3 regions of the Citrobacter sp. FDAARGOS_156 genome follow, and region 2 is predicted to be linked to each of the others. Evidence: predicted binding sites of a transcription regulator. Region 2 holds the regulator's gene; each other region holds the start of a gene.
The links. Region 2 encodes PurR, which represses purine synthesis genes. Its sites were predicted from a motif close to CANGCAAACGTTTGCNTG; they were not measured.

Region 1 (7,492 bases), 1.2 Mb from region 2:
AGGACGACGGCGTACCGCTTCCGTCAGATACCCACCTTCTTCATAACCGACATATCCCGGAGGCGCCCCGACCAGACGAGAGACAGAATGTTTCTCCATAAACTCGGACATATCGATACGCACCATCGCGTCGTCGCTGTCGAACATAAAATTAGCCAGCGCCTTACACAGTTCGGTTTTACCGACACCGGTTGGGCCAAGGAACAGGAATGAACCAATCGGACGATTCGGATCGGACAAACCCGCACGGCTACGGCGGATGGCATTAGATACCGCTTCTACCGCTTCGTTCTGGCCAATCACGCGGCTGTGCAGCTCCTGTTCCATCCGCAATAATTTTTCCCGCTCGCCTTCCAACATACGAGCCACCGGGATCCCGGTCCAGCGCGCCAACACTTCTGCAATTTCTGCATCCGTCACTTTATTACGCAGCAGACGCATGGTTTTGCCTTCAGACTGGGTGGCTGCTTCCAGCTGTTTTTCCAGTTCCGGAATTTTGCCGTACTGCAGCTCGGACATGCGCGCCAGGTCGCCGACACGACGCGCCTGTTCGATAGCGATTTTTGCCTGTTCCAGCTCCGCCTTAATAGTCTGCGTGCCGGAGAGGGACGCTTTTTCAGCTTTCCACTCTTCTTCTAACTCAGAGTACTGGCGCTCTTTGTCGTCCAGCTCTTCATTAAGCATATCAAGACGTTTTTTGCTCGCCTCATCAGACTCTTTCATTAACGCCTGCTGTTCCAGCTTGAGCTGGATGATACGACGGTCGAGTCTGTCGAGTTCCTCCGGTTTGGAGTCAATCTGCATACGAATGCTGGATGCCGCTTCGTCAATGAGGTCGATAGCTTTATCCGGTAACTGACGATCGGCAATATAACGATGAGACAACGTAGCTGCCGCAACAATCGCCGGGTCAGTAATCTGTACATGGTGGTGCAGCTCGTAACGTTCTTTCAGTCCACGCAAAATGGCGATGGTGTCTTCTACTGATGGCTCAGCCACAAACACTTTCTGGAAACGACGTTCCAGCGCCGCATCTTTTTCGATGTACTGGCGGTATTCATCAAGCGTGGTGGCCCCTACGCAGTGCAGCTCCCCGCGCGCCAGCGCTGGTTTCAACATGTTGCCGGCGTCCATCGCGCCATCGGCTTTACCTGCACCGACCATTGTATGCAACTCATCGATGAACAGAATGACGTTGCCTTCCTGTTTCGAGAGATCGTTGAGCACACCTTTTAAACGTTCTTCAAATTCACCGCGATACTTCGCCCCGGCCACCAGCGCGCCCATATCCAGTGCCAGCACGCGACGACCTTTTAATCCTTCAGGTACTTCACCGTTAATGATTCGCTGTGCCAGCCCTTCGACGATAGCGGTTTTACCAACACCTGGCTCACCGATCAAAACCGGGTTATTTTTAGTACGACGTTGCAGCACCTGAATAGTGCGGCGAATTTCTTCATCACGACCAATAACCGGATCGAGTTTGCCTTGTTCGGCGCGTTCGGTCAGGTCGACGGTATATTTTTTCAAGGCCTGACGTTGGTCTTCAGCCCCCTGGTCATTCACGCTTTCACCTCCACGCATTTGTTCAATTGCCTGAGTGATATTGGCGGTTGTCGCTCCAGCTGATTTTAATAAATCGGTCAGCGTACCGCGTGACTCAAGCGCCGCCAGAACGAACAGTTCTGACGAAATAAAGTTGTCCCCACGTTTTTGCGCCAGCTTGTCGCAAAGATTCAGTACACGCATCAGTTCCTGAGAAGGCTGCACATCACCGCCGGTACCTTCGACCTGCGGCAAACGGCTCAACGCCTGGTCAATCGCTGTGCGTAACTGGCCAGCATTAATGCCAGCGGACGTTAACAAAGGACGAACCGATCCCCCTTCCTGATTCAGCAAGGCGCTCATTAGATGAAGTGGTTCGATGAATTGATTGTCGTGCCCCAATGCGAGTGACTGGGCATCGGCAAGAGCAAGCTGGAATTTATTGGTAAGACGATCCAGACGCATAACTCCTCCCATAACAGGCCAAAATTGCTACTGGAGATTAAATGAGGTCATCCCTCAATTATTCAAGGTGAATGACCTGAATTATGTGAAAAGAAAATTACACGTACCGGATCGTCTTGATTCTTTAGGTTATATCAGCCAAATAAAACTTGCCATACGACCCGTGGTATTGTCGCGACGATAAGAGAAGAACGTCTCACTTTCGCTGAAGGTGCAATGGTCACCACCGTAGACGTTCTCAACCCCCACATTTGCCAGACGTTGACGTGCAAGCTGATAGATATCCGCCAGATATTTTTCACCACGCGGTACAAATGCGATGTCCGCTTGCAGATCTTTCGCCATGAACGCTTCGCGGACTTCTGCTCCCACTTCAAACGCGTCCGGGCCAATCGCCGGGCCTAGCCAGGCGATAATGTTTTCCGGTTTATCGGCAAAGCACGCCACCGTTTCTTCCAGCACACCTTCACATAACCCGCGCCAGCCCGCATGGGCCGCCGCCACCTCTGTTCCAGCACGATTACAAAACAGCACCGGCAGACAGTCCGCCGTCATCACCGCACATACGGTGCCCGGCGTATTACTGTAGGACGCATCTGCACGTTTAGATAAGTATGGCCCGCCGCTCAATTTCAGGACGTCTTTACCGTGTACCTGTTCAAGCCAGACGGGTTTCGAAGGCAGATTGCCCGCAGCAAACAGCCGCTTGCGGTTCTCTTCCACATGCTCCGGGTTATCACCACAATGGGCACCCAGGTTAAGCGAATCATAAGGCGACAGACTGACGCCGCCAATGCGGGTAGAACTACAGGCCGCGACACCCTGAGGTATCGGCCACTGCGGGACAATTAGCTTACTCATAGCCAGGCAACATCATCCTTATGCTCTTCGAAATCAGCGCGCATCACTTCGATAAGCTCCACCATATCTTGCGGAATCGGCGCATGCCATTCCATCTCAATACCGGAAATCGGGTGATACAAACGCAACATGGTCGCGTGCAGCGCCTGACGGTCAAACTTACGCAGCACGGAGATAAACTCGTCAGAAGCGCCTTTCGGTGGACGCGGACGACCACCGTAGACCTGGTCGCCCACCAGCGGATGGGTGATATGCGCCATGTGCACGCGGATCTGGTGCGTACGTCCGGTTTCCAGACGCAACCGCAGACGCGTGTGCACACGGAAATGCTCCATAATGCGATAGTGCGTTACCGCAGGTTTCCCCATTGGATGCACTGACATATGCGTACGTTTGGTTGGATGACGGCTGATCGGTTCTTCGACTGTACCGCCCGCTGTCATATGGCCAATCGCCACGGCTTCATACTCACGAATGATTTCGCGCAGCTGCAATGACTCGACCAGGCGCGTTTGCGCCGGGACAGTTTTTGCCACAACCATAAGTCCGGTTGTGTCTTTATCCAGACGGTGCACAATACCGGCTCGTGGGACATCCGCAATTGGCGGGTAGTAATGCAACAACGCATTCAATACCGTACCATCAGGATTCCCGGCGCCCGGATGCACTACAAGGTCACGAGGTTTGTTGATGACAAGAATGTCGTCATCTTCATAAACGATATCCAGCGGGATATCCTGAGCTTCAAAACGAACCTCTTCATCAATTTCAGCATTGATGGAGACACGCTCTCCACCTAACACTTTTTCTTTCGGCTTATCGCAAAGATTGCCATTTACCAGTACGCGCTGGTCGAGGATCCATTCTTTTATGCGCGATCGCGAATAATCAGGGAACAATTCGGCCAAAGCCTGATCTAAGCGTTGACCAAGCTGATTTTCGGAGACTGTTGCGGTGAGTTCTACTCGTTGTGCCATAAACTGCTTCTTCGTTTAACGTTGGGTTTTACGGCTTTGCCGTTTAATATAGTGTGCTATTGTAGCTGGTCTTAACCGGGAGCAGGAACAGAGAATCTCCCGTATTACATTTTGAGGAAAGTCAAAACGTCATGACGCGCATGAAATATCTGGTGGCAGCAGCCACGTTGAGCCTGTTTTTGGCGGGTTGCTCTGGTTCAAAGGAAGAGGTGCCCGATAATCCGCCAAATGAAATCTACGCGACTGCTCAGCAAAAGCTGCAGGACGGTAACTGGAAACAGGCAATAACGCAATTGGAAGCGTTGGATAACCGCTATCCATTTGGACCGTATTCTCAGCAGGTGCAATTAGATCTCATCTACGCCTACTATAAAAACGCCGATCTGCCACTTGCTCAGGCTGCCATCGATCGTTTTATTCGTCTGAACCCGACTCACCCGAACATTGATTATGTCATGTACATGCGTGGCCTGACCAATATGGCGTTGGATGATAGCGCGCTGCAAGGATTCTTTGGCGTCGATCGTAGCGATCGCGATCCACAGCACGCCCGAGCTGCGTTTAATGACTTTTCCAAACTGGTACGTGGTTATCCGAACAGCCAGTACACAACCGATGCCACGAAGCGTCTGGTGTTCCTGAAAGATCGTCTGGCGAAGTATGAATACTCTGTTGCTGAGTACTATACCGCCCGTGGCGCATGGGTTGCAGTCGTGAACCGTGTGGAAGGTATGCTGCGTGACTATCCGGATACCCAGGCAACGCGTGATGCCCTGCCGTTGATGGAAAACGCTTATCGCCAAATGCAGATGAATGCCCAGGCAGAAAAAGTAGCGAAAATCATTGCCGCTAACAGCAGCAACACCTGATTGACCTCAGAATGCAAAACGGCAGCCCAAGGGCTGCCGTTTTTTTATCCGTTAACACCACAACTGAAGCGGTTTAGCTGCGACGCATCCTATCAAATATGGCCTGCTTTCAGGTATTCCTCAAGTAAAAAATCGCCTGTTCCTGCGGTGCCTCACAAAAAGGTTTTCTTGACAAAAAGCGACAAAAATATGTGATTTAGATCACATATTTTGACATTAGGAACGGTATGCTGGAATCACCAAGACGGGAAAGACAAGAGGTAAAATTTATGACAATGAACATTACCAGTAAACAAATGGAAATTACTCCGGCAATTCGCCAGCATGTCGCAGACCGTCTCGCCAAACTTGAAAAATGGCAAACTCATCTGATTAATCCACATATCATTCTGTCTAAGGAGCCACAGGGTTTCATTGCTGATGCCACCATCAATACACCGAACGGACATCTGGTCGCCAGCGCAAAACACGAGGATATATACACCGCCATTAACGATTTGATCAACAAGCTGGAACGGCAGCTCAATAAAGTGCAGCACAAAGGCGAAGCCCGTCGTGCAACAACTTCAGTAAAAGACGCCAACTTCGTCGAAGCAGAAGAAGAGTAGTCCCTTACATTGAGTGTATCGCCAACGCGCCTTCGGGCGCGTTTTTTGTTGACATGGTGAAAACAGTACGGGTACTTTACTGATGTAGCCAAAGGAAAATTACATGAAACTTGTCCCGTTCTTCTTCGCATTCTTTTTTACCTTCCCCTGAATGGGAGGCGTTTCGTCGTGTGATAAAGAATGCGAAGACGAACAATAAGGCCTCCCACAACGGGAGGCCTTTTTTTTGATAACAAGAAAGGCAACACTATGACATCGGAAAACCCATTGCTGGCGCTGCGCGATAAGATCAGCACGCTGGATGAAAAATTACTGGCCCTCCTGGCTGAGCGACGTGGACTGGCCGTAGAAGTTGGCAAAGCTAAACTGCTTTCACATCGTCCGGTTCGTGATATCGACCGTGAGCGCGACCTGTTAGACCGCCTGATTCAGCTTGGCAAAGCACATCATCTTGATGCTCATTACATTACTCGCCTGTTCCAGCTGATTATCGAAGACTCCGTCCTGACCCAGCAGGCGCTCCTTCAGCAGCATCTGAATAAGAGCAACCCGCATTCCGCTCGTGTTGCCTTCCTGGGACCAAAAGGGTCTTACTCACACCTCGCCGCCCGTCAGTACGCCGCACGTCATTTTGAGCAGTTTATTGAAAGCGGCTGCGCGAAATTTGCCGATATCTTTAATCAGGTTGAGACCGGACAGGCAGACTACGCGGTAGTGCCTATTGAAAACACCAGTTCCGGTGCGATTAATGACGTTTACGATCTGCTGCAGCACACCAGCCTGTCTATCGTTGGCGAGATGACGATTACTATCGATCATTGCGTACTGGTGTCGGGAACAACCGATCTGGAGAGCATCGACACGGTATACAGCCACCCACAACCGTTCCAGCAGTGCAGCAAGTTCCTGAACCGCTACCCGCACTGGAAGATTGAATACACTGAAAGCACTTCAGCTGCGATGGAAAAGGTCGCCCAGGCTAATTCGCCACGCGTGGCAGCCCTGGGAAGCGAAGCCGGTGGTGTACTGCATGGTCTGCAGGTACTTGAGCATATTGAAGCTAATCAGACACAAAACATTACCCGCTTCGTGGTACTGGCACGTAAAGCAATCAATGTTTCTGACCAGGTTCCAGCGAAAACAACGTTGCTGATGGCGACAGGACAACAGGCAGGTGCGCTGGTAGAAGCATTGCTGGTGCTGCGTAACCATAATCTGATTATGACTAAACTGGAGTCACGCCCGATTCACGGCAATCCGTGGGAAGAGATGTTTTATCTTGATATCCAGGCCAATCTGGAATCGCCCCAAATGCAAAAAGCATTGAAAGAGCTGGGTGAGATTACGCGTTCGATGAAAGTATTGGGATGTTATCCGAGTGAAAACGTGGTGCCGGTCGATCCAAGCTAACGTTTGACAATGCCGGATGGCACTACGCTTATCCGGCATCTTAATTAAGGACGGCTGTCATTCGCCTGGCGTAACAAAGTACGGCTTTCACTCTGGAAGCGCTGCGCATAGTCGCCAAACCAGTGTTCCACCTTACGGAAACTGTCGATAAAAGCCTGCTTATCGCCCTGCTCCAGTAAACCGATCGCCTCACCAAAACGTTGGTAGTAGCGCTTGATCAGCGCAAGGTTGCTTTCAGACGACATAATAATATCGGCATAGAGCTGAGGATCCTGGGCAAACAGACGGCCAACCATTGCCAGTTCAAGACGGTAAATAGGTGAAGAAAGAGCCAGTAACTGCTCCAGTTGCACATTCTCCTCCGCTAAATGCAGCCCATACGCAAATGTCGCAAAGTGGCGTAACGCCTGAATGAACGCCATATTCTGGTCGTGCTCAACGGCGCTGATCCGATGCAGCCGCGCACCCCATACCTGAATCTGTTCCAGAAACCACTGATAGGCTTCCGGCTGACGTCCATCACACCAGACGACGACCTGCTTTGCCAGACTGCCGCTGTCCGGACCAAACATCGGGTGTAACCCCACAACCGGACCGTCATGTGCCGCCAGCATCGCCTGCAGAGGACCATTTTTCACTGAGGCCAGATCCACCAGAATGCAGTCAGACGGCAGACGCGGTAGTTTGGCGATCACCTGCTCGGTGACGTGGATCGGCACACTGACGATCACCATGCCTGCATCGGCGACGATCTCCG
Region 2 (7,492 bases):
GCTCAACTTTCCGGTCTGTGTGACCGTTTTCGTGGTTTTTATCCTGTCGTCATTGATGTCGAAACAGCAGGATTTAACGCCAAAACCGATGCGCTGCTTGAAATTGCCGCCATCACTCTGAAAATGGATGAACAAGGCTGGCTGATGCCGGACATGACGTTACATTTCCACGTTGAACCGTTTGAAGGGGCGAATTTACAACCCGAAGCGCTGGCATTTAACGGTATCGACCCGAGCAACCCGCTGCGTGGCGCGGTCAGCGAGTACGACGCGCTGCATGCCATCTTCAAAATGGTGCGTAAAGGTATCAAAGATAGCGGCTGTAATCGGGCTATCATGGTGGCGCACAATGCGACATTTGATCACAGTTTTATGATGGCTGCAGCAGAACGCGCTTCACTGAAACGTAATCCGTTTCACCCCTTCGTCACCTTTGATACGGCAGCATTAAGCGGCCTGTCGTTGGGGCAAACAGTACTGTCGAAAGCCTGTCTGGCTGCAGGAATGGAGTTTGATGGGACTCAGGCGCACTCGGCGCTGTATGACACAGAACGGACAGCCGTTCTGTTTTGCGAAATCGTTAACCGCTGGAAACGCCTCGGCGGTTGGCCTCTTCCCATGCCCGAAGAAGCATAACGGACCGATAAAAAAAGCGACCATCACAGGTCGCTTTTTTATTTCCGCTAAAATTACTCAGCGTCTGGCTCTTCGGTTTTGTATTTCGCAGCAGTTTCTTTAATCAACTGCTGCAACTCCCCGCGCTGGTACATTTCAATTAAAATGTCACAGCCGCCTACCAGTTCACCATCAACCCACAGCTGTGGGAAAGTCGGCCAGTTGGCATATTTCGGCAGCTCGGCGCGAATATCCGGGTTCTGCAGAATATCAACATAAGCAAAACGTTCACCACAGGCGGACAACGCTTGCACAGCCTGAGCAGAGAAACCGCAGCTTGGCAGTTTTGGGGAACCTTTCATGTACAGGAGAATCGGGTTTTCAGCGATCTGGCGCTGGATTTTTTCGATAGTGGTGCTCATTATCTTGCTTCCTTAAACTTCTTTTACGGCAGTAGTCTGACATTGTAGCGGGTCAGGCAGGTAACGGAAAATAACATTTTCATTACGCGATATTATTTTATCGCCTGTCGTTAAAAGTTGCATTCACAATCTCATTTATCCGCATGAAGCCTGTGGATTTGATTATCTGTTCACCAATTACGCCCTGAATTGCTGTTTTTTTTTGCGGTCGGTTACGAAACGTAGTTTTAAACGAAAAAAGCTATTAACTTTCCCTCTTTCTATAGATTAGAATCGTCAAGTTTTGAAAATCACACGCAGGCACGATAGACCTGCCTTACCAGAGGACTGCTCAGTGGCGCGGATAAACCGAATCTCGATCACGCTCTGTGCTTTACTTTTTACCACACTGCCTTTTACGCCTATGGCTCATGCTTCCAAGCAGGCCAGGACGACACCTACCGCTTCCCACACCGTCAAGACGGTAGATAAAAAGAAAAGCGCAACAGCCAGCCAAAAAGCAACAAAAACCAACAAGAAAACGGCGACAAAAAACACCAGTAAAACCAGTACGAAAACGGCTTCCTCCTCCAAAAAACGCACAGCGACTCCGGCAAAATCGACGAAAACAGCAAACCGTCGTAGTAAAACAGCGGCAATACAATCCCCCGCCGTCACCTGGACTGAAAAATGTACCCCGCGCAAAGGTCATAAGCCACGTTGCGTAAAAGTGAAGACGACTGCGCCAACAGCCGTTGCTGATGTACATAAAGTGAAAGTACAGAAAGCAACCAAAACCGCCATGTCTACCCTGATGAACCAAATCGGCAAACCTTACCGTTGGGGGGGCACCTCACCCAGAACCGGTTTTGATTGCAGCGGGCTGGTTTATTACGCATACAAAGATCTGGTCAAGTTCCGCATTCCGCGTACCGCCAATGAAATGTATCACCTGCGCGACGCTGCGCCGATTGAACGTGGCGAACTGAAAAACGGTGATCTGGTCTTCTTCCGCACGCAAGGTCGCGGTACCGCCGACCACGTTGGCGTCTATGTCGGCAATGGTAAATTTATCCAGTCTCCACGCAGCGGTCAGGAAATTCAAATAACCTCTCTGAGCGAAGATTACTGGCAACGCCACTACGTGGGCGCTCGCCGTGTAATGACGCCGAAAACAATTCGCTAAAAACTTACCCTACAGAATATGCTGTAGGGTAAGTTCTTCTTTTGCATAACCTTTCAATTTGCTACCCTATCCTTACTCACAATGAGGCTATTGTGTGTACTCAATATAAATAATAAGGAGAGAAGCAATGTCGTTCGAATTACCTGCATTACCGTATGCCAAAGATGCTCTGGCACCGCACATTTCTGCCGAAACGCTGGAATACCACTATGGCAAACATCACCAGACTTACGTTACTAACCTGAATAACCTGATTAAAGGCACGGCGTTTGAAGGTAAATCACTGGAAGAGATCGTACGTAGCTCTGAAGGTGGTGTATTCAATAACGCAGCCCAGGTCTGGAACCACACGTTCTACTGGAACTGCCTGGCCCCGAACGCAGGTGGCGAGCCGACCGGTAAACTGGCCGAAGCGATTGCCGCCTCCTTTGGCAGCTTTGCAGACTTCAAAGCACAATTCACCGATGCCGCTATCAAGAATTTCGGTTCTGGCTGGACCTGGCTGGTCAAAGGAACGGATGGCAAACTGGCTATCGTGTCCACCTCCAACGCAGGTACACCGCTGACGACTGACGCGACGCCGCTGATGACCGTTGACGTGTGGGAACATGCTTACTACATCGATTATCGTAATGCCCGTCCTGGCTACCTGGAACACTTCTGGGCACTGGTGAACTGGGAATTTGTTGCGAAAAACTTCGCAGCATAAGATGACAACGCAGAAGGGTTTCCCTTCTGCGTTTTTGTTTTTAATTCGTTGCGTTGCAGACTTCTTCCGCTTGTTTCCTTGCCGAGACAAAGACCAGCAGTAGCGCAAGTCCCGCCACAATCGCCCCCATTACCGGTACGAAACTGTAGCCCAACCCTCCGGAAATTACCGCCCCACCAGCCGCCGCTCCCAGGGCATTCCCCAGATTAAACGCGCCAATATTAACTGACGATGACAATCCAGGCGCCTCGCTGGCAACGCGCATCACACGCATCTGCAGCGGCGGAACCACCGCAAACGTTGCTGCACCCCACACCACCATACTCACGGCCGCACCCAGCTCATTACGCGCAAGGAAAGGTATCGCCAGCATAATAATCATCAGCAACAGTAAAAAGCCTTTCAGCGTACCGTTAACCGAACGGTCAGCCAGTTTACCCCCCAGATAGTTACCGATAGAGAACCCAACGCCAATCAGCACCAGCATAGCGGTGACAAACGCCGGTGTAGCATGAGTAATGCTATGCAGCACGGGTGAGATGTAGGTATAAAGCGTAAACATCGCCCCGGCCCCCAGAACGGTCGTCAGCAGAGCCGACAACACCTGCGGACGCATGAGTACCGCCAGTTCGCTGCGGACATCCGGGCGCTCTCCTGCCCCACCTTTGGGTAATGAGAAGAACAGGCTGACCATGGCGATAACACCCAGTCCCGCCGTCGCCATAAAGGACATACGCCAGCCGATGGTTTCCCCAAGCCAGGTTGCTGCGGGAACACCGCCAATATTGGCAATTGTTAACCCCATAAACATAGTTGCTACGGCACTGGCCTGTTTGTGTTTGGGCACCACGCTTGCGGCAACCACAGAGCCAAGGCCGAAAAATGCCCCGTGGTTAAGACTGGTCAAAATGCGCGACAGCATCAGCGTCGTGTAATCCGGAGATATCGCCGAAAGTACATTACCCAACGTAAAAATGGCCATCAGGAAGATAAGCGCATTGCGACGCGCACGATGGGACAGCAGTAATGTCATCAGCGGGGCGCCAACCATCACGCCTACCGCATACGCGCTGATTAACATCCCTGCGGCCGGAATGGATACATCCACGCCTTTGGCAATGACGGGTAGCAACCCCATAGGAGAAAATTCGGTCGTTCCAATGCCAAACGCACCTATCGCCAGCGCCAGTAAAGGATAATTTAGTTTCATCTATCGACTCCGTAACGTCGAGCCTTGGCACGACACATCATAAGAGTCAAAAGCATGACATTGATCGCAAAATTAATAAAGTTAACAAAACTGCAAAAGACTTTTGCTTATTTGCAAAAAATAGGACGGAAAAGGCAAGCAGAAAGGATGAGGGAGAGCGAACTCCCTCGGGGGAAATCAGTGCAGTGCTGCAGTCAGGCCACCCGCGACAATCAGGCCCAGAACAATTATGGTCGTTACTAACGAAAATTTCAGATCGGTGCTCATCAAGTTTTCTCCTTTTTATTCCCACACAAAAAGTGATATTGCGCATTTTTACACACTTGAAAGCAAAAATCTCTCACGATTTATATTGATAACTGCTTTTAACTCTTCCCCTTTTCGTTAAGATCAGACAAAATTCCACGCTTACTTGATTAGCGTACCGGCCATTGACCCCTTCCTGACGTTCCGTGTCGTTTTCCCGGCGTGCCGCAACCCTGACGTTGCGTTGAGGGTGTGTGAAGGCAAACGTTTACCTGGAGTATTCTCAGGAGCTTAGGATATGGTCTGGAGTGAGATGTAATGGCAACTATTAAAGATGTAGCGAAGCGAGCAAACGTTTCCACTACAACCGTATCACACGTAATTAACAAAACGCGCTTTGTCGCTGAAGAAACGCGCAACGCTGTCTGGGCAGCGATCAAAGAGCTGCACTACTCCCCTAGCGCAGTTGCACGTAGCCTGAAGGTGAATCACACCAAATCGATCGGTTTGTTGGCAACCAGCAGCGAAGCGGCCTATTTCGCCGAAATTATCGAGGCCGTTGAGAAAAATTGTTTCCAGAAAGGCTACACCCTGATTTTGGGCAACGCCTGGAACAGTCTCGAAAAACAGCAGGCTTATCTGTCTATGATGGCGCAAAAGCGCGTAGATGGCTTGCTGGTAATGTGTTCAGAATATCCGGAATCACTGCTTTCCATGCTCGAAGAGTATCGCCATATTCCCATGGTGGTTATGGACTGGGGCGAAGCAAAAGCCGACTTTACCGATACCGTCATTGATAACGCTTTCGAAGGCGGTTACATGGCAGGCCGGTATCTGATTGAACGCGGTCATCGTGAGATCGGCGTGATCCCAGGACCTATGGAGCGTAATACCGGCGCAGGCCGCCTGGCTGGCTTCATGAAAGCGATGGAAGAAGCGCTGATTAAAGTGCCTGACAACTGGATTGTCCAGGGTGATTTTGAGCCTGAATCCGGCTACCGCGCTATGCAGCAAATCATCTCCCAGTCACATCGCCCAACCGCCGTATTCTGTGGTGGCGATATTATGGCGATGGGTGCGCTGTGTGCCGCAGATGAGATGGGACTGCGCGTGCCGCAGGATATCTCAGTTATCGGTTACGACAACGTGCGCAACGCCCGTTACTTCACCCCTGCGCTGACAACCATCCATCAGCCAAAAGATTCACTTGGTGAAACGGCCTTCAACATGCTGTTAGACCGAATCGTGAATAAACGTGAAGAATCGCAGTCCATCGAGGTACACCCACGCCTGGTAGAGCGTCGCTCCGTGGCCGACGGCCCGTTCCGCGATTACCGTCGTTAAGACTGTTGTGCGGGAGCCTCATCCGGCTCCCGCAGCCACTCTTTGTTCAGCGTTTCGCTATCCCCTAAATAGTCCAGCAGCCAGCTCAATGCCGGCGACGTATCGTTCTGTTGCCATGTCAGACAGCATGCGGCATCCGGGAACGGATTTTCCAGCTGTAACGCCACCCATTTTCCGCTATCGATCCACGGTTTAGCAAAATGCGTCGGTACCATCCCGACACAGAGTCCGGCTGACAAGCAGGTGGCCGATGATTCCCAGTCAGGCACCACGACGCGTTTTTGGTTGTCCAGTAGCCAGGTAATACGCTTTGGCAGCGTACGGGACGTGTCTTCGCGTACCAGCGATGGCCAGTTGCGCAACGTATCGTCACTGAGCGGTCCCGGCATTGCCGCCAACGGATGATGACTGGCCACCACGCAACTCCAGCTTAGCATTCCCATATCCCGGAACGTATAGCGCCCCCCTACCGGAATGGCCTGCGTTGCTCCGATAGCTAACTCCACCCGACCATCTGAAAGCGCGTCCCAGACGCCGTTAAACACCTCCTGAAAGACCAGAAGTTCCACATCATCGAAATGGCGGTAGAAATCCACGATCATCTGGCGGGTACGATCCGGGCGGACAATGTTATCGACTGCAATCGCCAACTGCCCGCGCCAGCCGTTGGCAATTTGCTGACATTGCTGACGGGTGATCTGCATTTTTTTGATAACAGATCGGCCTTCTTTTAAAAACCACGCGCCAGCAGGCGTTAATTCCACGTCCCGATGACGACGTTCAAAAAGTGGCACAGCCAGCCACTCTTCCAGTTGACGCACTGTGTAGCTTACCGCCGAAGGTACGCGGTGCAACTCCTGAGCAGCAGAACTAAAGCTACCGTTACGCGCCACCGCATCAACCACCTCAAGTGAATATTCAGACCACATATTCTGCCTGCAAAAAATTTGAAATCAGTAAGCAAATATTAGCGTTTCACAGCGAGAATTACACTCACTACACTCAGCGGCAATGTTCTATTGCTAAAAAGAGAAACGATAATGCAACCGGGAAAAGGGTTTTTAGTCTGGCTGGCAGGTCTTAGCGTGCTGGGTTTTCTGGCAACGGATATGTATTTGCCCGCCTTTGCGGCTATTCAGTCCGATTTACAGACGCCCGCCTCTGCCGTGAGTGCCAGCCTTAGCTTGTTCTTAGCGGGATTTGCCGTCGCACAACTTTTGTGGGGGCCACTCTCTGACCACTATGGTCGCAAACCTATTTTGCTGCTGGGCTTATCCATCTTCGCGCTGGGCAGCCTGGGCATGTTGTGGGTAGAAAACGCCACCGGCTTACTGGTGCTACGCTTTATTCAGGCCGTTGGTGTCTGTGCGGCTTCGGTTATCTGGCAGGCGCTGGTTACCGATTATTATCCTTCACAAAAAGTAAACCGCATTTTTGCCACCATTATGCCGCTGGTTGGATTATCCCCTGCACTTGCACCGTTATTAGGCAGTTGGATCCTGGTACATTTTTCCTGGCAGGCCATTTTTGCTACCCTTTTTGCGATTACCCTGATCCTGATGCTGCCGGCCCTGCGCTTAAAACCAACGGCAAAAGCGCGCGACGACAGCCAGGATAAACTGACGTTCGCTACGCTGCTGCGCTCCAAAGCATACCGTGGAAATGTACTGATTTACGCAGCATGTTCTGCAAGTTTCTTCGCATGGCTGACGGGTTCACCATTTATCCTTAGCGAAATGGGCTATAGCCCGGCTGTGATTGGTCTGAGCTATGTCCCGCAA
Region 3 (7,492 bases), 2.2 Mb from region 2:
GTGCTGTTTTCGGTAATTTCGTCGAGCGTGGCGCCGCGTTTACCTTGCTTGTCCAGCCAGGTGAGTACTCCCGCATTTCGCAGACACAACGCGGTTTGAAAAAGCATAGGGGCAAAGGCGATACGTTGTGCTTCAGTAATGGCATCCAGTGCGCTAAGCGAATCCTGTTCGTACATGTGGGGACAACCTGTTAAATGGCAGAGAGTAAGAGTATCGGGCCTTTTCGGCCCGACTTTAGGCGTAATTACAGATTGGCACCGGCTGACAGATTGAGCTGGATGTCTTTATCCAGATTGCGTACCCAGCGGTTGTAGTTTTTATGAATTTTTCCACCAGAAGCCTGCAGGTTAAGGCTGCTGTCGTATTTAATGTCATAGCTGGTGGCGGTATAGGTGATACGGACTTCAGCCACATGATCTCGGGTTTGTTGGCGTGCTTTAATGACACCAGGACCGGCTTCAGACATGACCCATTGGCGTTGAATGCCCGCTTTCAGAATGGCGGTTTTAACCTGATCCTGAGTGTGCCCCGCGCTTACGCTGGTGTGAACTTGATCGATCGGCGCAGTACGTGCACATCCCGCCAGCGCACCGACAACGGCAATGGCCGCAAACCACTTAATATACTGTTTCATTAAAACTCCCTCTCAAAGTACTGTTTATACGTGTTTAATAATAAGCTTCGAAATAATGATCACCCTGCAGTTCCCGTGATTTTATTTAAGCTAATCAGCATTTTATTTCACGTGTCCGATAGCAAGGCGATGAGGTTGCCGGATGGTAATATTCGGTGACTTTCTTCAACGGAAATTTTTCAGCGTAATCATCGGCGAGAAGTATAGATTTTTAGATAAAACGTATCAAATAAAATAACCTTTAAATATAGGCAGATAGTTTGAGTTAAATGCTGTGGGGGGATTCATTATTCATATGTGGTTTGGCAAAGACATCCGGACGTTGACTTATGTATTTTCTTTATTAAAAAATGAAATCCTTTTCACTCTTTATTTAAGATAAATTGCGATATATACCTGTATGGATATCAGTTTAACGGGCATATAAAAAGATAAAAACTACCTCGGTTGGTAGTTTTTCAGGGTAGCCGACTTTTGGGTCTGCCGGGACCCAGCAAAATGGCCAGTTTGCTGCCACCGGTGGTGGTTTCCATCCAGATTTTACACACGCTGGTTAACGGCACAGAGAGCAGCATGCCTACCGGGCCGAGCAGCCATCCCCATACCAACAGAGAGAGGAAGACAATTAGCGTCGATAATCCCAGGCGATGCCCCATCATGCGCGGCTCGAGGATATTGCCAATCACCATATGCACCACCAGAAACAGCGCGCCGACCAGTACGCATTCGTAAATGCCGTTGAACAGCAGCGCCTGAATCATGGGCGGCACGGCGGAAATAACCGAGCCTATATTGGGCACATAATTGAGCAGGAAGGCCAGCACGCCCCACATCAGAGCAAACTGAATCCCCATCAGCGCCAGTCCCAGCCAGACGATAGCGCCAGTCCATAGGCTGAGCAACGTTTTCAGTGCCAGATAGTGAGATACGCCCTTGAGCGCCCGATGCAGCCCTGCAATATGGATTTGTGGGTTGTTCAGCGCAAAGCGCAGCTTATAAGGAACATGGCGCACCTCAAACAGCATAAAGACGACCGTCATCACCAGCAGAACGACGCTGGCCATGGCGCCAGAGAGGCTGGTCATCAGTGTGGTGGTGAAGGTCATGAGTTTATCGGAATCGATACGTTGCAGGATGCGCTCTGGCGACATATGCAAATTCAGAAAGGGCACCATCTCTTGCAGATACAGGACTTTGCGCGTCAGCTCCTTATTGTATTTGGGTAGCATAGCCATGAATTCCGTGATCGAAGACGCCAGAACGCCGATCAGTGCCGTGAGGACGAACAGCATGACCACCACTACGAGCGTAATGGCTACCGGGCGACGTACTCCCCGGCGAATAAACCAGGTGACCAGCGGATTCAACACAATGGCAAAAAAGAGAGCCAGCAGCAGTTGCACAATGATATCCGCCGCGGCATGAATACCGGCGAGGATCACCACCAGCGCGGCCAGTTTAAGTAAAATGTGCAAACCTGTTTTGTCAGGCTGAATGGTTGTCATGTCTTCTTCCTGTGTGCATTTTTGCATTAAGTGTAGCGGCTGGCTTGCTGCCGATATTCCTAATCTGGTTACTGATTTCTGGGCTGCAACATGGTAGAAATGAAACACTGTTGTGAATATGTGGTGACCCTCCATGCCCGAACCCGTCGCTGAACCGACGCTGAGCGGTTTACGCCTTAATCTGCGCATTGTCTCCGTGGTGATGTTTAACTTCGCCAGCTATCTGACCATCGGCCTGCCGCTCGCGGTATTGCCGGGCTACGTCCATGATGTGATGGGATTCAGCGCCTTTTGGGCTGGACTGGTCATCAGCCTGCAATATTTCGCTACGCTGCTGAGCCGTCCGCATGCCGGTCGCTATGCCGATCTGCTGGGGCCAAAGAAGATTGTGGTATTCGGGCTGTGTGGCTGCTTTTTAAGTGGTCTGGGCTATTTGCTGGCTGGATCAACGAACGGCTGGCCGTTGGCTAGTCTGCTGCTGCTGTGTCTGGGGCGGGTGATTCTCGGGGTCGGGCAAAGCTTTGCCGGAACTGGCTCTACGCTGTGGGGCGTGGGGGTGGTTGGCTCAATGCACATCGGACGGGTGATTTCCTGGAATGGCATCGTGACCTATGGCGCGATGGCGATAGGCGCGCCGCTGGGCGTTCTGTTTTATGCCTGGGGGGGCTTACAGGGGCTGGCGCTGACCGTGATGGGCGTGGCGCTGCTGGCGATACTGCTGGCGCTCCCTCGTCCTGCGGTGAAGGCCAGCAAAGGCAAACCGTTGCCGTTCCGCGCGGTGCTCGGACGCGTCTGGTTGTATGGCATGGCGCTGGCGCTGGCCTCTGCCGGCTTTGGGGTGATCGCCACGTTTATTACCCTGTTTTATGATGCCAAAGGCTGGGATGGCGCTGCTTTCGCGCTGACGCTTTTTAGCTGCACGTTTGTCGGTACTCGTCTGTTGTTCCCAAATGGTATCAACCGTTTAGGCGGGCTGAATGTGGCGATGATCTGCTTTAGCGTCGAGATTGTCGGGCTGCTACTGGTCGGGATGGCTTCCATGCCGTGGATGGCGAAAATCGGCGTTCTGCTGGCCGGGGCTGGGTTTTCACTGGTTTTCCCGGCGCTGGGCGTGGTAGCGGTAAAAGCCGTCCCGCAGCAAAATCAGGGCGCTGCGCTGGCGACCTACACGGTATTTATGGATTTATCGCTGGGTGTTACCGGGCCGCTGGCTGGGCTGGTAATGACGTGGGCGGGCGTGCCGGTTATCTATCTGGCGGCAGCAGGGCTGGTGGCGGTGGCGTTATTGCTGACCTGGCGGTTAAAAAAACGGCCTCAGGTGGTGTCACCGGAGGCCGCGTCATCGTCTTAACCGTTACTGGATAACCAGCGTGTTAATGATGTTTTCTGCGGTAGTCTGCGCCTTTTGCTGATCGTCAGCAGGCAGCGTGATTTGCAGGGTCAGCAGTTGGTTATCCACTTTGCCCAACACCACAGAAGAGTAAGCGGTCTGGCCTTTAGCCGAGATGATGCTGTCTAACTGCTGCAGCGTGTGGCCTTTCAGCTCAATAGATTTATTGGTGACGACCTGCAGCTGCGGGTCACGGCTACGCTGCTGATCTTCCAGACGTTTTGCCAGCACAGCCAGGTCTTCGTTGGTGTTGTCGCCAACAATCACAATCACCGCTTTCTGGCCGGTTGCGTCAGAATAGACGTGCATATTGTTCGCCTGAGTGCCCAGCTTGCCGCTCTGATCGGTCATATCCGCTGGCAGGGAAAAACTGAGTTTGCCGTCGAGCAGGCTGACCGGTTGTCCGGTGGCGTTACTTTCTGCGGCAGCTTTCTCTGCTGGCGCTTTTGTATCGCTATTATCACAGGCCGCAAGCCCCATAACCAGCAGGCCAATACCGACATATTTAACCAGATTGCGCATTGACTTCTTCCTTTCGATAAACGGCCATAACGGCTCATTCGTCCATCTTATCACAACTCGGAAAATGAACCTTTAACTCGTCTGCAATGCAGAGATTTCGGATTTATCTGCCAGCCTTTTCAGCAACATATTCAGCAGCACGCCGTACATCGGCAGGAAGAAAATAATGCTGATCAGCACTTTGAAGCAGTAGTCGACCAGCGCGATTTCCATCCAGTGCTCGGCCATAAAGGCATCCGGGCTGCGCCAGAAGGCGATAAAGAAGAAGGCTAACGTATCGCTGATGTTGCCAAACAGCGTGGAAGCCGTTGGCGCCAGCCACCAGCGACGGTTCTGACGCAGGCGGTTGAAGACATGCACATCCAGAATTTGTCCCAGCGCGTAAGCCATAAAGCTGGCGGCGGCGATGCGGGCGACAAACAGGTTAAAGTGCAGCAGTGCGCCAAATCCCTGCCATGATCCCATATAAAACAGGGACGAAACGACATAGGAGATCAGTAGCGCGGGGATCATCACCGCAAAGATGATACGTCGAGCCAACGGCGCGCCAAAAATACGCACGGTCAGGTCGGTGGCGAGGAAAATAAACGGAAAGCTAAACGCGCCCCATGTGGTATGGAAACCAAAAATGGAGATTGGAAGCTGCACCAGATAGTTGCTGGAGGTGATCACCAGCAGATGAAATAGCGATAGCCAGAACAACGCTTTTACGCGCTGAGTTTGTGTAAACGGAGTCATATTGTGACCTTTTTGTTGGATGGGGTGAGGGAACCCAATAAAAAACCGTCGCATGATACTGCTTTAAGAGCACATTGCAATGGTTGTTTTTCACGCAATCGTTAACCTGATTGGCTTACGCCACAACAGAGCGTAAAATAACGCCGTTTTTGAATGAACGAGACTACGATGAGCGATCTGTTTACCTCTCCCGACCATACTCTTGATGCCCAGGGACTGCGCTGCCCGGAACCGGTGATGATGGTGCGTAAAACCGTACGTGGCATGCAGGCCGGTGAAACACTGCTGATTGTCGCCGACGATCCGGCAACAACCCGCGATATTCCTGGCTTCTGTACCTTTATGGAGCATGAGCTGGTGGCTAAAGAGACCGACTCGCTGCCGTACCGCTATCTGCTGCGTAAAGGTCACTAGTTTTGTTTGCCGGATGGCGCTAACGCTTATCCGGCAAACAAAGAACGTGTAACCCGTAGGCCGGATAGGGCAACGCCGTCATCCGGCAAAAACTATCCTTTACGTAACAACCGCAGCGCGTTAGCAGTCACCAGTACCGTCGCCCCCGTATCTGCCAGTACCGCCAGCCACAGTCCGGTTATCCCGAGCAGCGTGGTGACGAGGAAAATCCCCTTCAGACCCAACGCAATCGCAATGTTCTGGCGAATATTGGCGTGGGTGGCCCGCGCCAGTTGAATCATTTGCACCAGACCACGCAGGCGGTTGTGGGTCAGGGCGGCATCAGCGGTTTCCAGCGCGACGTCGGTTCCGCTCCCCATGGCAATACCGATGGTGGCTGCTTTCATCGCCGGAGCGTCGTTGATGCCGTCGCCAACCATCGCCAGCGGCGACTGTTGGTTAAGATGGGAAACTGCCTGCACTTTATCTTCCGGCAATAGCCCCGCTTTGAATTCAAGGCCCAGTTCACCGGCAATGGCGGCCGCTGCACGTGGGTTATCACCAGTCAGGATCACCCCTTTCACGCCAATCTGATTAAGTTCGCTGATGGCGGTGCGGGCATCGTCGCGCAGCGTGTCCTGTAAGGCCAGCACGCCGAGTACAGTATCGTTACGCAACACCAGCACCACCGTTTGACCCGCGCTTTCCAGCTCGCTTATCTGCCCGGCAAAGGCATCGGCAGGCTGTTTACCGGCGGCGCAAATCAGCACGCGCTCGCCGTCGACCCGCGCTTCAATGCCAGATCCGACTAATGCGCGCTGTTCTTTCGCGACAGGTATAGCCAGTTCGCGCGTTTGTGCTTCCCGAACAATCGCCTGCGCCAGCGGGTGTGTCGCGCCTTGCTCTACCGCTGCCGCCAGTGCCAGCAGTTCAGCCTCACCAATTCCGCTTGCCGGATGAATCGCTGTGACGCGCGGTTTACCGATGGTCAGGGTGCCGGTTTTATCAAACGCCACCTGCGTGACTCTACCCAACTGTTCCAGCGCGGCACCGCCTTTGATTAACGCCCCACGACGCGCCGCAGCGGCCAGACCAGAGGTAATGGCTGCGGGGGTTGAAATCACCAGTGCGCAAGGACAGCCAATCAACAGCAGCGTCAGTCCTTTATAAATCCACTCCTGCCAGGATGCGGCAAACAGCAGCGGCGGCACGAGGGTGACCAGCAGCGCAACCGCCATAATGGCTGGGGTGTAAATCCGGCTGAAACGGTCAATAAAACGCTCAATGGGGGCGCGACGTTCATCCGCTTCTTCAATCAACTTCAAAATACGGTCAATGGCGCTGGCGCCCGGTTCGGAGAGCACTTCCAGCGTAACCAGACGATCCACGCTGGTGGCGCCTGCCGGGACTTTCTCGCCGGTGGCGCGTTCAACCGGGATCGATTCGCCGGTCAGGGCGCTTTCATCAAAACTGGCAAAGCCGGAAACCAGTTTGCCGTCGGCAGGTAAACGCCCACCCGCGGCCACTTCGATAACATCGCCAGGGCGGAGGCTATTAATAGCCACCTCTTCGCGCTCGCCGTTACGCAGGCGCGTGGCGGTTTCCGGTTTGAGCGCCATCAGCGCGCTAACCCCTTTACGGGCACGGCTGGCAGCCCATCCTTCCAGACGCTCGCCGATTAAAAACAGCAGCAGTACCATGGCGGCTTCCGCTGTCGCGCCGATAAACAGTGCGCCGATGGCGGCCACGCTCATTAATGTTTCAATGGCAAAGTAGCTGCCGGTTTTCATCAGACGCAGAGCCTGACGGGCAATGGGGTACAGACCGACCAGGGTGGTGGCGATAAACGCTATCTGACCGAAGGGATGATTGAACTGCTCCAGCCCCCAGCTAATCGCCATCATGATAATCAGCGAAATCAGTGGCAGATTTTCTTTAAACCGCGATTCGGGGGCTTCTTCTGGTGCCTGCTCATCACGCAGGGTATAGCCTGCTTTCTGCACCGCATTTTCAACTTGCTGGCGGATATCGGAACCGGCGTCGACCACCAGTTTTTCGGTGGCAAACAGCACCTGAACCTGGTTAACGCCGCTGACCTGGCGGACCGCATTCTCTACTTTTCGGGCGCAGGCCGCGCAGTCCATGCCTGCCACTTTCCAGGAATAGCGAGTCCCGTCAACGGTATCGGATACGGGTGGCGTAGTGGAGCAAGTTCCTTCGCAGCAGCAGTCATCAGCCTTCTTTGGCGCAGGCGCTGGCTTGAAAGAAGAGAATTGTGGGGCTTTTTTGCCATTGGTATCGGGTGTCGAC

Region 1: raiA (ribosome-associated translation inhibitor RaiA) is a predicted target of PurR. The motif match lies at 4,871-4,888, and genes of this name have one in related genera.
Region 3: tusA (sulfurtransferase TusA) is a predicted target of PurR. The motif match lies at 4,881-4,898, and genes of this name have one in related genera.

What each region holds. Positions count from the first base shown of each region.
Region 1 is NZ_CP014030.2:3,722,194-3,729,685, forward strand. Features, by position in the region: gene clpB (ATP-dependent chaperone ClpB) at 1-2,010, opposite strand, end outside; gene yfiH (purine nucleoside phosphorylase YfiH) at 2,140-2,871, opposite strand; gene rluD (23S rRNA pseudouridine(1911/1915/1917) synthase RluD) at 2,868-3,848, opposite strand; gene bamD (outer membrane protein assembly factor BamD) at 3,980-4,717, shown strand; gene raiA (ribosome-associated translation inhibitor RaiA) at 4,987-5,325, shown strand; Phe leader region at 5,428-5,553, shown strand; gene pheL (pheA operon leader peptide PheL) at 5,429-5,476, shown strand; gene pheA (bifunctional chorismate mutase/prephenate dehydratase) at 5,575-6,735, shown strand; gene tyrA (bifunctional chorismate mutase/prephenate dehydrogenase) at 6,780-7,492, opposite strand, start outside.
Region 2 is NZ_CP014030.2:2,480,357-2,487,848, reverse strand. Features, by position in the region: gene rnt (ribonuclease T) at 1-636, shown strand, start outside; gene grxD (monothiol glutaredoxin 4) at 690-1,037, opposite strand; gene AL515_RS12085 (C40 family peptidase) at 1,372-2,202, shown strand; gene sodB (superoxide dismutase [Fe]) at 2,330-2,911, shown strand; gene AL515_RS12075 (MFS transporter) at 2,952-4,121, opposite strand; gene cydH (cytochrome bd-I accessory subunit CydH) at 4,299-4,388, opposite strand; gene purR (HTH-type transcriptional repressor PurR) at 4,686-5,711, shown strand; gene punR (DNA-binding transcriptional activator PunR) at 5,708-6,640, opposite strand; gene punC (purine nucleoside transporter PunC) at 6,752-7,492, shown strand, end outside.
Region 3 is NZ_CP014030.2:4,676,734-4,684,225, reverse strand. Features, by position in the region: gene AL515_RS23185 (class I SAM-dependent methyltransferase) at 1-176, opposite strand, end outside; gene AL515_RS23180 (hypothetical protein) at 245-622, opposite strand; gene AL515_RS23175 (AI-2E family transporter) at 1,093-2,139, opposite strand; gene AL515_RS23170 (MFS transporter) at 2,273-3,490, shown strand; gene AL515_RS23165 (DcrB family lipoprotein) at 3,494-4,051, opposite strand; gene AL515_RS23160 (7-cyano-7-deazaguanine/7-aminomethyl-7-deazaguanine transporter) at 4,124-4,789, opposite strand; gene tusA (sulfurtransferase TusA) at 4,958-5,203, shown strand; gene zntA (Zn(II)/Cd(II)/Pb(II) translocating P-type ATPase ZntA) at 5,296-7,492, opposite strand, start outside.